3 regions of the Azospira sp. genome follow, and region 3 is predicted to be linked to each of the others. Evidence: predicted binding sites of a transcription regulator. Region 3 holds the regulator's gene; each other region holds the start of a gene.
What was found. The regulator FliA, encoded in region 3, starts transcription of late flagellar genes. The targets are predictions, from matches to a motif close to CTAAAGTTNNNNNNNNNNNNGCCGNTA.
Positions count from the first base shown of each region.

Region 1: the regulator FliA is predicted to act here: its motif matches at 2,834-2,860, upstream of OEL49_RS17230 (flagellin).
Region 2: the regulator FliA is predicted to act here: its motif matches at 1,567-1,593, upstream of OEL49_RS16425 (flagellin).

Region 1 is NZ_JAOTRW010000014.1:7,319-12,323, reverse strand. Features, by position in the region: gene OEL49_RS17245 (tetratricopeptide repeat protein) at 1-10, shown strand, start outside; gene OEL49_RS17240 (tetratricopeptide repeat-containing glycosyltransferase family protein) at 7-1,677, shown strand; gene OEL49_RS17235 (flagellin) at 1,836-2,696, shown strand; gene OEL49_RS17230 (flagellin) at 2,940-3,794, shown strand; gene OEL49_RS17225 (flagellar protein FlaG) at 3,884-4,285, shown strand; gene fliD (flagellar filament capping protein FliD) at 4,322-5,005, shown strand, end outside.
Region 2 is NZ_JAOTRW010000012.1:32,714-37,718, forward strand. Features, by position in the region: gene thrC (threonine synthase) at 12-1,451, opposite strand; gene OEL49_RS16425 (flagellin) at 1,662-2,840, shown strand; gene OEL49_RS16430 (DUF2249 domain-containing protein) at 2,905-3,162, opposite strand; gene OEL49_RS16435 (homoserine dehydrogenase) at 3,415-4,725, opposite strand; gene OEL49_RS16440 (pyridoxal phosphate-dependent aminotransferase) at 4,781-5,005, opposite strand, start outside.
Region 3 is NZ_JAOTRW010000004.1:44,942-49,946, reverse strand. Features, by position in the region: gene flhF (flagellar biosynthesis protein FlhF) at 1-925, shown strand, start outside; gene OEL49_RS06115 (MinD/ParA family ATP-binding protein) at 918-1,808, shown strand; gene OEL49_RS06110 (RNA polymerase sigma factor FliA) at 1,821-2,561, shown strand; gene OEL49_RS06105 (flagellar motor protein) at 2,554-3,294, shown strand; gene motD (flagellar motor protein MotD) at 3,299-4,150, shown strand; gene OEL49_RS06095 (flagella synthesis protein FlgN) at 4,226-4,693, opposite strand; gene flgM (flagellar biosynthesis anti-sigma factor FlgM) at 4,731-5,005, opposite strand, start outside.

The DNA of each region.
Region 1 (5,005 bases), on a different contig from region 3:
CGAGCGATGAGCCGGCTGGACGAACTGCTGCAACAGGGCCAGCAACGCTTCAGCCAGGGAGACATGGCCGGGGCGGAACAAGCCTTTGCTGCCGCCGCCCAATTGGCGCCCCAGGCCTGGCAGGTACATTTCAACCTCGGCATGTGCCGGGATCGGCTGGGTCGCCGGGAGGCAGCTTTCACCGCCTACGAAAAGGCCTACCAGCTGGCGCCGGACCATGTGCCCTGCATCACCAACCTGGCCGTCAATGCCTTCAATCTCGGCAAGACCGAGATGGCCCTGCAACTGACCCTGCGCCAGGTGGAGCTGGAACCGGGCAACGCCCTGGCCTATGACAATCTGGGCCAGATATTCCGTCAGTTGGGCCAGTACGAAGGGGCCGAACTGTCGCTGCGCAACGCCCTGCTCCTGGCACCGGACACGCCCAACCTGCACAACAACCTGGGCCTGATCCTACTCGATCAGAATAAGCTGGCGGAGGCCGAGCAGGCCTTCCTCCAGGCCCTGCGCCTGGCACCGCAGCACGCAGATGCCATGACCAATCTGAGCACTGTGCTTCAGGCCCGGGGACGCACGGCAGAAGCGCTGGAGCAGTGTCGGCGGGCGGCCGCCCTGGTACCCCGGTCCGCAGTCACCTGGACCAATCTGGGCAACGTCCTGAAATCCATGGGGCTGTATCAGGAAGCACTGGAAGCCCAGCGCCAGGCGATCGCCCTGGCGCCCGACTATGCCCTGGCCCACTGGAACTACGCCATGTCCCTGCTCGCCCTCGGCCAACTGGAGGCCGGCTGGCAGGAATATGAATGGGGGGCGGCAGCCGGTACCCGTACCCGTTTTGCGGCAACCCTGCCCCGCTGGCAAGGGGAAGATCTGGCCGGCAAGCACCTGCTGCTCAGAGCCGAACAAGGCCTGGGAGATACGCTGCAGTTCGTTCGCTTTGCCCCGGAACTGCAGCGCCGGGGCGCCAAAGTCACGCTGGAGTGCCAGCCCTCCCTCATTCCCCTGCTCCAGGGCGTTGCCGGTATCGACCACCTGGTCCCTCAGACAGGGGAACTGCCGGCTGATGCGTGGGGCTGCCAGTGCTATCTGCCGCTGATGAGCCTGCCCCACCTGCTGCACATCGGTCTGGCCGACCTGCCGGGTCCCATTCCCTATCTGCCGCTTGAGGCAGCGCGTGTGCGCCACTGGCAAGACATGCTCGGCCCCCGAAGCCGTTTCCGGGTCGGCCTGGCCTGGGCAGGCAATCCCCGGCATCGCAATGACCACCAACGCTCGTGCCCCCTGGCCCAATTGGCCGAATTACTGGCGGCACCGGGGGTTGAATTCATCAGCCTGCAACTACCGGCCGCCGAGCTTCCCCAAGGTTTGCGGGACGTCACGGCAGGCATCCGGGATTTTGCCGACACGGCAGCCATTGTCAGCCAGTTGGATCTGGTGATTTCGGTAGACACGGCCATCATCCACCTTGCCGGGGCTTTGGGACGACCAGCCTGGCTGCTCCTGCCACGGGATGCAGACTGGCGCTGGCTCCAGGAGCGGCAAGACAGCCCCTGGTATCCCAGCCTCAAACTGTACCGGCAAAAAATGCCGGGGCAATGGTTGCCGGTTCTGCAAAGCGTTCGCCGGGATTTGGAAAGTCTCGCCGGGAACGCCCGCCCAAAAATGCAGGATATGTAAAGACCCGCAATCCACGGGCCTTTCCGGCCCGCAGAAAACTCCTTGCCGGCCCTCTTGAGAAACGTGGCACACCAGTTGCTTTAAGAGAGCCAGAACGGCATTGCCCAGCAGGGCATTAGCCGTATCAAACAATTTTGCCCTCTGGTAAGGAGCTAAATATGGCACTCATCGTCAACACCAATATTGCGTCGCTCAACGCGCAACGCAATTTGAGCAACTCCAACGCCGCCCTCGGCCTGTCCCTGCAACGCCTGTCTTCCGGCCTGCGGGTTAACAGCGCCAAAGACGATGCAGCCGGCCTTGCCGTGGCAGAAAGCATCACCAGCGGCGTCCGCGGCAACACCCAGGCCATCCGCAACGCCAACGACGGTATTTCCGTCGGTCAAACGGCCGAAGGCGCCCTGGGGCAGATCGCCAACAACCTGCAGCGGATTCGTGAAATCTCCGTGCAGGCAGCCAACGGTTCCATCAGCAACAGCAACCGCAGCCAGCTGCAAAAAGAAGTGGATCAGCTGACCCAGGAAATCAGCCGTATCGTTCAGACCACCGAGTTCAACGGCACCAAGCTGCTGTCCGGCGCTTCCACCATCACTTTCCAGATCGGCTACAGCGGCTCCACGGACAACCAGGTGGCCATCAGCACCACCAACCTGGCCCAGACCGCTGCCGGATCCGCTGGCATGAACAGCTACAGTGCCGGCCTGACGGCAACCGGCACCATCAACGTCACCACCTCCGCTGGCGCCTCCGCTGCCCTGTCCAAGCTGGACTTCGACATCGCCCAGGTCGCCAATCTGCGCTCCACCTATGGTGCCGTGCAGAACCGCTTCGAGGCCGTGATCGCCAATCTGCAGAACTACGTGGAAAACCTCAGCGCCTCCAAGAGCCGCATCATGGATACGGACTTTGCCGCAGAATCCGCCCAACTGACTCGCAATCAGATTCTGCAGCAGGCAGGCACCGCGATCCTGGCTCAAGCCAATACCGTTCCCCAAAGCGCACTGACCCTCTTGAAGTAATGCGCTGACCAGCTACTTACCAGTATATTTGCGGCACCTTTCCCCCCCTCATGGGCCTGCAACGGGCGCATGGGGCGAGACGGGAGGGGTGCCTCTTTCTTTTTAAGGCACGCAAAAAAAGTTTTCGAAAAAAAGACCTAAAGTTATCTTCCCCGGCTCCGATAATTGATTCAAAGGCGGCGGGCTTCGCCACCGAAGTTTTACCCGAAGTGGTAAATAATCAATGGAACCAAGGAGATAATCATGGCTTTGATCGTCAACACCAATATTTCGTCCCTGAACGCACAGCGGAACCTGGCGACTTCCAACCAATCCCTGTCCGTTTCTCTCCAGCGCCTGTCCTCCGGTCTGCGTGTGAACAGCGCTAAGGACGATGCCGCTGGTTCCGCTATTGCAGAAGGTCTGACCAGCGCCATCCGCGGTGGCAACCAGTCCATCCGCAACGCCAACGACGGTATTTCCGTCGGTCAAACGGCTGAAGGCGCCCTGGGCCAGATCGCCAACAACCTGCAGCGGATTCGTGAAATCTCCGTGCAAGCCTCCAACGGCTCCATCAGCGACACCAACCGTAGCCAGCTGCAGAAGGAAGTGGACCAGCTGACTCAGGAAATCAGCCGTATCGTTCAGACCACCGAGTTCAACGGCACCAAGCTGCTGTCCGGCGCCTCCACCATCACCTTCCAGGTCGGCTTCAGCGGTTCTGCCGACAACCAAGTGAGCGTGGATACCTCCAACCTGGCGCAGAACGGTGCAGCCGGCCTGAACGCATACAGCGGCACCCTGACTGCAACCGGTACCGTCAATGTGACGACTTCCGGCGGCGCCTCTGCTGCAATCAACAAGCTCGACGCCGACATCGCTCAGATCGCCAACATCCGCGCAACTTTCGGTTCCGTGCAAAACCGCTTCGAAGCCGTGGTGTCCAACCTGCAAAACTATGTGGAAAACCTCAGCGCTTCCAAGAGCCGCCTGATCGACGCCGACTTCGCTGCAGAAACCGCCCAGCTGACCCGTAACCAGATTCTGCAACAAGCTGGTACGGCAATTCTGGCCCAGGCGAACACCGTGCCCCAGGGTGCGCTGACCCTCCTGCGCTAAGCCGCGTAAAGTAGCTAGCAGTATTTAGCCGGAGTGGCGGCGAGCTTGGCTCGAAGCCACTCCGGCTATGCCGTGTAGAGGAGCTGGAAATGACTATCCAACCTTTGAATAGCAGCGGACCCCCTGCCTACCCCTCCCAGGCAACCAACCGCGCAACTGGTGATGCCGTTGCTGTCAAACGCGACATTCCCACCGCCGATGTATCCTCTGTCAGCACCACGAAGAACACTGGTATCTCTGAGCAGGAAAAACAAAAGCCGGTCGAAGAAAAGGATGCCCTGCAGGAGGCAACCCATCGCGCTAATCAAACCGTAGCCGGCTTACGCAGCGACTTGCAGTTCTCGATCGATGACGCGACGGGTACGAGCGTGGTCAAGCTGATTGATGTAAAAACCAAGGAAGTGATTCGCCAGATTCCGGCACAGGAAATGCTTGTTATCGCAAAGCGACTTGATGAACTGCAAGGCCTGTTGATCAAGGAGCGTGTTTAAGTACATTTCAGTGTTGCGGCATAACGGAGAACGAACATGGGCATTTCAAGCGCAGGTATTGGTTCAGGACTCGACGTCAACAGCCTGGTAAGCCAGCTACTTCAGCTTGAGCGTCAGCCGCTCAACTCGCTTACTGCCAAGAAGCAGACGTTCAACGATCAGTTGAGCGCCTTTGGCAAGGTCAAGAGCGATTTGGATGCATTCAAGACCGCTGTCTCTGGCCTGAAGCTGGACATGGACTTTGCCGCAGCCAAGGCTACGTCTTCCAATACCTCTCTTCTGAATGCAACTGCTACCAATACGGCCACCCCGGGTAGCTACGACATAAAGATTTCTCAACTGGCACAGGCCGGTGTGCGGGCATCTGCCGCCCAGACTGACTCCAAAGCCGCAGTCGGCGCAGATGGAACGTTCACTTTGTCTGCTGGTGGCAAAAGCTTTGATATCGCCCTGACGGCCAGCGACTCGCTGGAGACCATCCGCGACAAGATCAACGCGGCGACAGTGACGGAAAGCGGCAAGACCGCCACCCAGTCCCTCGCCAAAGCCAGCGTCATCAATGCCGGCACCTCGGCAGCCCCCCAATATAAGCTGGTGATTGCATCCACGAAACAAGGCGTGGATAACGCCGTTTCCATTGATGCGGCACTGGAAACTGCCTTGGGTGGATTTACCCAGACCCAGGATGCAAAGAACGCAAAGCTGTCGCTCAATGGCCTG
Region 2 (5,005 bases), on a different contig from region 3:
GCAGGTCCTGCTCAGACCCGGGCCTGGATGAAGGCCTTCACCGCATTCACGTCCGGGTCCATGACCTCGACGCGCTGGGGCAGCTTTTCCAGACCTTGGAGATCGGCAGGCACTTCCGGTTCCCGGCCCAGGGCCTCCCGGATGGTCTCGGCGAACTTGGCCGGCAGGGCCGTTTCCAGCACCACCGTGGGCATGCCGGCGACGGGATTTTCCTTGGCCACCTTGAGGCCGTCGGCGGTGTGGGTGTCGATCATCACACCATAGGTCTGCCAACAGGACTGGATGGTGGCCAGGCGGTCGGCATGGCTGCTGGCGCCGGAGACGAAGGCGAAGCCGGCCAGCTTGTCCATGTAGGGGGTGCCGCGCAGATCGAAGGCATTGCCCGCATCCACCTGGGCCCACAGTTCCCGCACCTTGGCCGGGTCGCGACCCACCAGATCGAAGACGAAACGCTCGAAGTTGGAGGCCTTGGAAATGTCCATGGAGGGGCTGGAGGTGACGAAGGTCTCGGCGGTCTTGCGGGGACGATAGACGCCGGTTTTGAAGAACTCGTCCAGCACGTTGTTTTCGTTGGTGGCCAGGATCAGCTTGCCGATGGGCAGGCCCATCATGCGGGCGATGTGGCCGGCGCAGATGTTGCCGAAGTTGCCGGAAGGCACGCAGAAGGCCACCTGCTGGTCGTTGTTCTCGGTGGCGCCGAAGTAGCCCTTGAAGTAATAGACGATCTGGGCGGCAACCCGGGCCCAGTTGATGGAATTGACGGCGCCGATCTTGTACTTGGCCTTGAAGGCGGCGTCGTTGGAGACGGCCTTCACGATGTCCTGGGCGTCGTCGAACATGCCGCGCACAGCGATGTTGTGGATGTTCTCGTCCTGCAGGGAATACATCTGGGCCCGCTGGAAGGCGCTCATCTTGCCGTCCGGGGAGAGCATGAAGACACGCACGCCCTTCTTGCCGCGCATGGCGTATTCGGCGGCGGAACCGGTGTCGCCGGAGGTGGCGCCGAGAATGTTGATCTCTTCGCCGCGCTTGGCCAGCACGTACTCGAAAAGGTTGCCCAAGAGCTGCATGGCCATGTCCTTGAAGGCCAGGGTGGGGCCGTTGGACAGTTCCTGCAGGGCCAGCTTGCCCTGCTCCAGCCAGTGGATGGGGGTCACATCGGCGGCGTTGTCGCCGGGACGGGCATGGCAATAGACCTGGGCGGTGTAGGTCTTGTCGCAGATGGCCTTGAGGTCGGCCGGGGGAATGTCGTCGATGAACTTGGACAGCACGGCAAAGGCCAGCTCGGCGTAGGACAGCTGACGCCAGGCATCCAGCTCGGCCCGGCTCACCTGGGGATAGGTTTCCGGCAGGTAGAGGCCGCCATCGGGGGCCAGGCCGCCGAGGAGGATGTCGCAGAAGGACTGGGTCGGGGAGGAGGCTGCATCACCGCGGGTAGACAGATAGCGCATGGAAAATCCGGGACGTTCAAGGACTTAAGGAAGGGCCGAAGGATACCACGGCCGCTCCCCTTGCCGAAGCCTGGCGCCCCAAGGGCATAACGTAAGGACGAATACGGGCAACACCCTCAAGTTGGCGGGCCCAAGGCCGATAGGGATGGGTAGCCCCTTGCTCCGCAAAAAGTACGGAATAGCCGCCCATCCCGATGGTACGAACGCCCGATGCCGCTGATCATTAACACCAACGTTCTCGCACAGACCGTGCAGCAGAACCTGGCGCGCTCGTCCGGGACCCTCGCCCAATCGCTGCAGCGCCTGTCATCGGGCCTGCGCATCAACAGCGCCAAGGACGACGCCGCCGGCATGGCCATCGCCGAGGGCCTCAGCACCATCATCCGCGGCGGCAACCAGGCGGTGCGCAACGCCAACGACGGCATTTCCCTGAGCCAGGTGGCCGAGTCGGCCCTGGGTCAGATCAGCGGCAACCTGCAACGCATCCGGGAAATCGCCATCCAGGCGGCCAACGGCTCCATGGTGGACAGCAACCGCTCCCAGCTGCAAAAGGAAGTGGACCAGCTGACCCAGGAAATCAGCCGCACCGTGCAGACCACGGATTTCAACGGCTCCCGCCTGCTCTCCGGCGCCTCCACCCTGACCTTCCAGGTGGGCTACAGCGGCAGCGGCGACAACCGCATCCAGGTCAGCACCACGGACCTGGCCCAATCCCTGGGCAGTCCCAGTCCGGCGGCCAAGGCCTCCAGTGCCATCCTCGGCGCCGTCCAGGGCGGCAGCTCGCCCCTGGCCGCCATCACCGCCGCCGACCAGGCCCTGCGCAAATTCGTCACCAGCGGACTCACCACCACGGTGGGCAGCAACACCTACAACGTCAGCGGCTTCACCAGCGGCAGCCCGGCCCAGAATGCGGCCTGGGCCACCTACCAGGCCGCCGAAGCCGCCTATAACGCCAATGCGGGCGCCAAACCGGCAGTCGTCCTGGCGGCAGTGAACAATGCCGCCGCCAACGCCGCTGCAGGTTACGGCTGGGTAGGCGCCGGCACCGGTCTGTATTCCTACTACCAGAGCATGACCGCCACCGGCACCATCAACATCACCAACCAGGCCCTGGCAGCGGCGGCGGTCGTCAGTGTCGATGCGGACATCGCCAAGATCGCCAACCTGCGGGCCACCTTCGGCTCGGTGCAGAACCGCTTCGAAGCGGTGGTGGCCAATGTGCAGGCCTATGTGGAAAACACCAGCGCCGCCCGCAGCCGCATCACCGATGCGGATTTTGCCGAAGAGACCGCCCGGCTGACCCGCAATCAAATCCTGCAACAGGCCGGAACAGCAGTTCTCGGCCAAGCCAACACCGCCCCTTCCACCGCCCTTCGCCTGTTGCGATAAAAAAAGGCCGGCGCAAGGCCGGCCTGGTGGGATCGGGCGGCGCCGGGCTGGCCGGCGCGCTGCCTCAACCCTGCTTGGTGAAGTCGATGACGATGGCGCCCGGCTCGCGCTGCACGTAGGCGATGGAGATGCCGTCGCCGTAGCGGGTAAGCAGCTGGTCCAGCAGCGGCAGGGGGTCGTGGTCGTTGCAGAAGCGCATGGTCTCGCCGGGAAACAGGGCGTCGAAGGCGCCGAAGATGGCGGCGTGGCGGAAGCGCTTGGCAACGCCCCGGGCGTCGAAGGGATAGAGGGCCAGGGGAGTGGGTTGGTCGCAGGCGTGCATGGATGTCCTCGCAGGGATCGGAGTAAAAACAGGAGCGCCCATTGTGTCCAGGCGGCACCACTCCGTCTTTGATCCAGACAGGCAAAACCCCTGAGGCGGCCAAGGCCTTTTGCCCCATCCTGCCAAAGGAAAAGGACGGGCACCTTCACCGCACCATCCTGGAGACCCGCACGGGGCGGACATTTCCGGGATGGCAGGCTGAAGATGCCCGTCCTAGCTGCATCGCAGCCCGTCAGGGCTGCGCGGTGCGGCTTACTGCAGTTCTTCCAGGCGCAGGCGGGTGACCTTGCCCTGCACGGCGGCCAGGGCTTCGATCTTGGCGATGGCCGCGTCCACGCTCTTTTCCCGGGTCTGGTGGGTGAGCAGGATGATGTCGGTCTGCACTTCGCCCTCGCCCGGCTCCTTCTGGATCATGGCGTCGATGGAGATGGACTGGTCGGCCAGGATGCGGGTGATGTCGGCCAGCACGCCGGGCTTGTCTTCCACCCGCAGGCGCAGGTAGTAGGCGGTCTGCACTTCGGCCAGGGGCAGGATCGGCAGGTCCACCACGGCGTCCGGCTGGAAGGCCAGGTGGGGCACCCGGTGTTCCGGATCGGAGGTATGCAGGCGGGTGACATCCACCAGGTCGGCGATGACGGCGGAAGCGGTGGGCTCGGCACCGGCGCCCTTGCCGTAGTAGAGGGTGGCGCCGACGGCGTCGCCCTTCACCAGAACGGCGTTCATGGCGCCTTCCACATTGGCGATGAGGCGCTTTTCCGGGATCAGGGTGGGATGCACGCGCAGTTCCACGCCTTCCGGGGTGCGCTTGGTCACGCCCAGCAGCTTGATGCGGTAGCCCAGCTGCTCGGCGTACTTGATGTCGATGGCGTCCAGCTTGGTGATGCCTTCCACGTGGGCCTTGTCGAAACTCATGGGGATGCCGAAGGCGATGGCGGACATGATGGTCAGTTTGTGGGCCGCGTCCACGCCTTCCACGTCGAAGGTGGGGTCGGCTTCGGCGTAACCCAGGCGCTGGGCTTCCTTCAGCACGTCGGCAAAGGACAGGCCCTTGTCGCGCATCTCGGAGAGGATGAAGTTGGTGGTGCCGTTGATGATGCCGGCCACCCACTCGATGCGGTTGGCGGAGAGGCCTTCGCGCAGGGCCTTGATGATGGGGATGCCACCGGCCACGGCGGCTTCGAAGGCGACGATGACGCCCTTCTTCTGGGCGGCGGCGAAGATTTCGTTGCCGTGGGTGGCCAGCAGGGCCTTGTTGGCGGTGACCACGTGCTTGCCGTTTTCGATGGCCTTCATGACCAGGTCCTTGGCCACGCCGTAGCCGCCGATCAGCTCGACGACGATGTCCACATTGGGATCGCTGACCACGGCGAAGGCATCGTCGGTGACCTTGCAGGCGCCGCCGGTGACCTGGCGGGCCAGGTCCAGATTGCGATCGGCCACGATGGAAATCTCGATGGGACGGCCGGCCCGGCGGGTAATTTCTTCCGCATTACGTTTGAGGACGGTGAAGGTGCCGCCACCGACGGTACCGATGCCGAGCAGGCCGACGTTGATCGCTTTCATATGCAAGATCCCTAGTTGCTGAGTTAATTATCGTGGTTGGAAAAATCAGGTGCGGTCAGGTGCCGTGACGTTTGCGGTAGCCGGCCAGGAAGCGGTCGATGCGGCCGACGGCTTCCTTGAGGTCGTCCACATGGGGCAGGAAGACCAGGCGGAAGTGGTCCGGCTCGGGCCAGTTGAAACCGGTGCCCTGGACCAGCAGCACCTTCTCCTCCTGCAGCAGTTCGGCGATGAACTGCTGGTCGTCCTGGATCGGATAGACCTTGGGGTCCAGGCGCGGGAA
Region 3 (5,005 bases):
CCTGCGCAAAATCGTCGAGCAGCACATGGCCGGTTTCGCCTGGGGCGAGACCGCCCGCATGGAGCCGGTGAAGACGGACATGCTGCGCCAGATGCTGGATGCCGGCTTCTCCCCCCAGTTTTCCCGCGAACTGCTGGCCGAACTGCCTGCCGAACTGGATGCCTCCCAGGCCCAGGCCTGGATCAAGGGTGCCGCCGACCGTTCCCTGCTGACCATCGGCAACGACAACGACATCATCGACCGGGGCGGCGTGTACGCCCTGGTGGGTCCCACCGGGGTCGGCAAGACCACCACCACCGCCAAGCTGGCCGCCCGTTGCGTGGTGCGCCACGGTGCCGACAAGCTGGCTCTGGTCACCACCGACGGCTACCGGATCGGCGCTCACGAGCAGTTGCGTATCTATGGCCGCATCCTCGGCGTTTCCGTGCATCTGGTGCGGGACGTGGGCGATCTGCGCAATACCCTGGAAGAACTGTCCCACAAGCACATGGTGCTGATCGACACCATGGGCATGAGCCAGAAGGACCGCCTGGTGGCCGAGCAGATTTCCATGCTGATGGGCGCCAACGGCGACGTGCGCCGCCTGCTCTGCCTGTCGGCCACCAGCCGCGGCGATACTTTGGATGATGTGATATCCGCCTACCAGGGCGAAGACCTGGCCGGCTGCATCCTGACCAAGGTGGACGAAGCTGCCAGCCTGGCGACGCCCCTGGATGCCATCATGCGCCACGGCCTCAAGCTGCACTACGTCTCCAACGGCCAGCGCGTGCCTGAAGATCTGCACCTGCCTAACCGGGCCTATCTGCTGCACCGGGCCTTCAAGGACCTGCCGGAAACCTCTCCCCATCGCTATGCCGGCGTCGAGCCGGCCCTGATGATGGCCAATGCGGGCCTGACCGGCACCTATGGAGGCCGTCGTGGCTGAATTCCGGGGTGACCAGGCGGCCGGCTTGCGCCGCCTGTTCGGGCGCGAGCAACTGCGGGTGGTGAGTTTTGCCGCCGGCTGCGAAGGCGTCGGCAAAAGCGTGGCCGTGGCCAACCTGGCGGCCGCCCTGGCGCGCCAGGGCAAGGAAGTCCTGATCCTGGACGAGAATACCGGCGCCGATAACCAGGCCGCCCTGTTCGGCGTGCCGGCCCGTTATGACCTGGTGCATGTGGTGAACCGGGAAAAGCCCCTGGAAGAGGTGCTGCTCGCCGCTGGTGCCGGCGTGCGCCTGCTGCCGGCGGCCCGGGCCGTGAAGAAGCTTTCCCGTTTTTCCCTGGCCCAGAAGCAGGCCCTGGTGGAAGGCCTGGCGGAGATGGAGCATCCGGCCGACGTCATCCTGGTGGATACGGCGGTGGATCATCCCCTGGGTTTCTCGCCTCTTGGCCTGGCGGCCCAGGAAACGGTGATCGTGCTCTCTGCCACCGGCTCCGCCATCACCGAGGCCTATGCCCTGATCAAGAAAATGAGCACCGGCTACGCCCGGCGCGACTTCCGCATCCTGGTGAACAAGGTCAAGGCCGCCGCCGATGCGGAAGCGATTTTCGACAACATCGCCCAGGTTGCCAGCCAGCGCCTGCACGTCAGCCTGGACTACAGCGGCTGCATCCCCCTGGACGATGCCCTGCGCCAGTCGTCCCGACTCGCCCAGCCCGTGGTCACGGCGTTCCCGGACAGTCCGGCGGCCCGCAGCCTGCGCGGCCTGGCGGCCGACATGCTGCACTGGCCCCAGTCGGGTAGGGAAGGGGGCGGACTCGAACAATTCGTGCAACAGCTGCTACACTTGAGCCAACGCATTACGCCGAGCCCTATCCACGCCGGATAGCCCAACCGACATATGTATAACGCCGCTGGTCAGCTCGACAAGGAACAGCTCGTCCAGCGCTTCGCTCCTCTCGTCAAGCGCATCGCTTACCACCTGATGGCACGCCTGCCGTCCAGTGTGCAGGTGGAGGATTTGGTGCAGAACGGGATGATCGGTCTGCTGGATGCCATGAACCGGTTCGAGACCGGGCACGGCGCCCAGTTCGAGACCTACGCGGCGCAGCGCATCCGGGGGGCCATGCTGGATGGCCTGCGGGAGAACGACTGGCTGCCCCGGGGATTGCGCCGGGACCTGCGCCGCATCGAACAAGCCATCACCCAACTCGAACAGGAGCACGGCCGTGTTCCCACGGAAAAAGAGTTGGCCGAAGCCATGGACATGTCCCTGGCCGATTACCAGAAAATGCTGGGCGAAGCCCGGGGCCACCAACTGCTCTATTTCGAGGACTTCACCGAAGAGGGCGAGGAGGGCTTCCTGGAGCGCCACCTGACGGATCACGATGCCGATCCCCTGCGCCTGCTCGAGGAGCAGAGCCTGCGGCAGACCCTGGTGGCTTCCATCGGCGAGTTGCCGGAACGGGAAAAATTGATGATGGCCCTCTACTATGAGCAGGACCTCAATCTGCGGGAAATCGGCGAAGTCATGGGGGTGACCGAGTCCCGCGTCTGTCAGCTGCATAGTCAGGCCATCGCCCGCTTGCGGGCCAAGGTTCTGGGTGAGACTTCAGGAAAGAAGAAAAAACGCCATGGATAGCATAAGCATTATCGGTTTGCTCCTGGGGCTTGGTGCCATCATCGGGGGGCAGATTCTCGAAGGCGGGCACCTCGGCTCCCTGCTGCAGCCCACCGCCGCCATGATCGTGCTGGGGGGGACCTTCGGTGCCGTCCTGCTGCAGAGTCCCGTATCCACCGTGGTCCGGGCTTTCAAGATGCTCAAGTGGGTGTGGGTGCCGCCGGCGGTCAATCACGCCTGGATGATCAACAGCATTTCCGACTGGAGTCATGTCTCCCGGCGCGAGGGCCTGCTGGCCCTGGAGGGATTCATCGCCCAGTTGCGCGATCCGTTTATCCAGAAAGGGTTGCAACTGCTGGTGGACGGTGCGGAGCCGGAACGTCTGCGGGAGGTGCTGGAGGTGGAAATCGGCACCTATGAAGAGGAACTGAAGGCCGGTGCCAAGTTCTGGGAATCCGCCGGCGGTTTCTCTCCCACCATCGGCATTATCGGCGCGGTGATGGGTCTGATCCACGTGATGGAGAACCTGTCCGATCCCTCCAAGTTGGGGGCCGGTATCGCCGTCGCCTTCGTGGCCACCATTTACGGCGTCGGCATGGCCAACCTGGTGCTGATTCCCATGTCCACCAAACTGAAGGCTCATATTGCCCGCCTGGTGACCCTGCGGGAAATGCTGGTGGATGGCCTGGTCGGCATCGCCAACGGCGACAACCCGCGCATCATCGAGAGCCGCCTCCAGGGTTACGTGAGCTGATCCCATGGGACGCCGCAATAAAAAGCACGCGGACGAGCATGAGAATCTGGAGCGCTGGCTCGTTTCCTACGCCGACTTCATTACCCTGCTGTTTGCCTTCTTCGTGGTGATGTACGCCATCTCGTCGGTGAACGAGGGCAAGTACCGGGTGCTATCGGATTCCCTGATCACTGCCTTCAAGAACCCCTCCATCGTCGATGGGGGCGCCATCACGGTCGTGCCCAAGCGGACGCCGGACAGTGTGGTCAAGCAGATCGTGGTGAAGGAGGATCCCAAGGTCGTCGAGGCCAAACAGCAGCAACGGGACAAGATGCGCAATGTGGCCAAGGACATTTTTGCCGTCCTGGCGCCCCTGGTGCAGCAGGGCAAGGTCAGGGTGCTGGAAACGGCCCGTGGCGTCACTATCGAAATCAACGACAGCATTCTCTTCGCCCCAGGTCAGGCCCAGCTGGAACAGACCTCCATCCGGGCCATGCGGGCGGTCGGTGAGGTACTGGCGCCGACCGATTTCCCCATCACCATCGAAGGACATACCGACAACATCCCCATCCGGACCGCCCAATTCCCGTCTAACTGGGAGTTGTCCGCGGTGCGGGCCACCACGGTGCTGCGGTTGTTTGTCGATGCCGGAGTCGCTCCTACCCATCTGACAGCCATCGGTTACGGCGAAACCCGGCCGGTCGAGATGAATGAGACGGTGGAAGGGCGGGCCCGGAACCGGCGGGTCAGCATCCTGATTGATTCCATGCTGCCGGAAAAACCTGCCGTGGTCGCTCCGACTCCTCAGGCGCCCATGGCGCCGCCGGCCGGTGTTCCTCCTGCTTCGCCAGCGGGCATCGCGACTCCTGCCAGATAGAGGGGCCTTGGAGTAGTAAAGTAAAACGGGAGGGCAGGGGGGGGCTCCGGGAACGGGGAGCCCGGAACCGGAGGTTCAGGCGGCGTCGATGATGCGCCGGCCACTTAGTTGGGTCGGTTGACCGTCGGGGCCGTAGAGATTGCTCTGGGGAGTGGCGGAGGTGGACAGCAAAGCGCTCAGGGTCTGCTGGTTGTGCTGCAGGCGCATGGCAATCAGCTTTCCATTCAGCAGGTTGAGTTCCCTGGCTTCCACCACGGCGACTTTGAGGCTGTTCCACAATTGCTGAACGGCGAGATCCTTCGGGTTGCCCCGAATCCAGGCCTCTACGCCCGGGCGGTCGTTTTCCAGACCCGCACTTCTGAGCACGACGTTACGGGCTTCCCCGCTACGATTCAAGGTTTGCACCAAAGCAACCTTGGTGGCGCTGAGGGCCTCCAGGGCTTCGGTATCCCCGGCAGTCAAGGCGCCTTGCTCTTCCTTCAGCAGCTTGATGAAATCCCCCATCTGGGCAAGTTCGCCTTCCAACAGGGATTTGAGGGTCATCGTCGCTTGATTCATAGGGAGGAGGGCGGGCGCCGGATCAGGATTGGTCCTGCTTCCTCAGCAATTCTTGTGCCGAATTAATCAGGCGGTCCGCAATGGCGTCGGCGTTGATGGAAAAGCGCCCTTCTGCAATGGCCTGCTTGATAGCGGCTACCTTGGCATTGTCCACCGGAGCGTTGCCCTGCTCTTCCAGGGACTGCAGCCGTCCGGCGAAACTCAATTGCACATCCCCGGAACTGGCTTCGGTCTTGGTCTGTGGCTTGGTCGTGCGCTTCTGCGTATCAACCCCGGGGGTGCCGGCGGGCGCGAGAG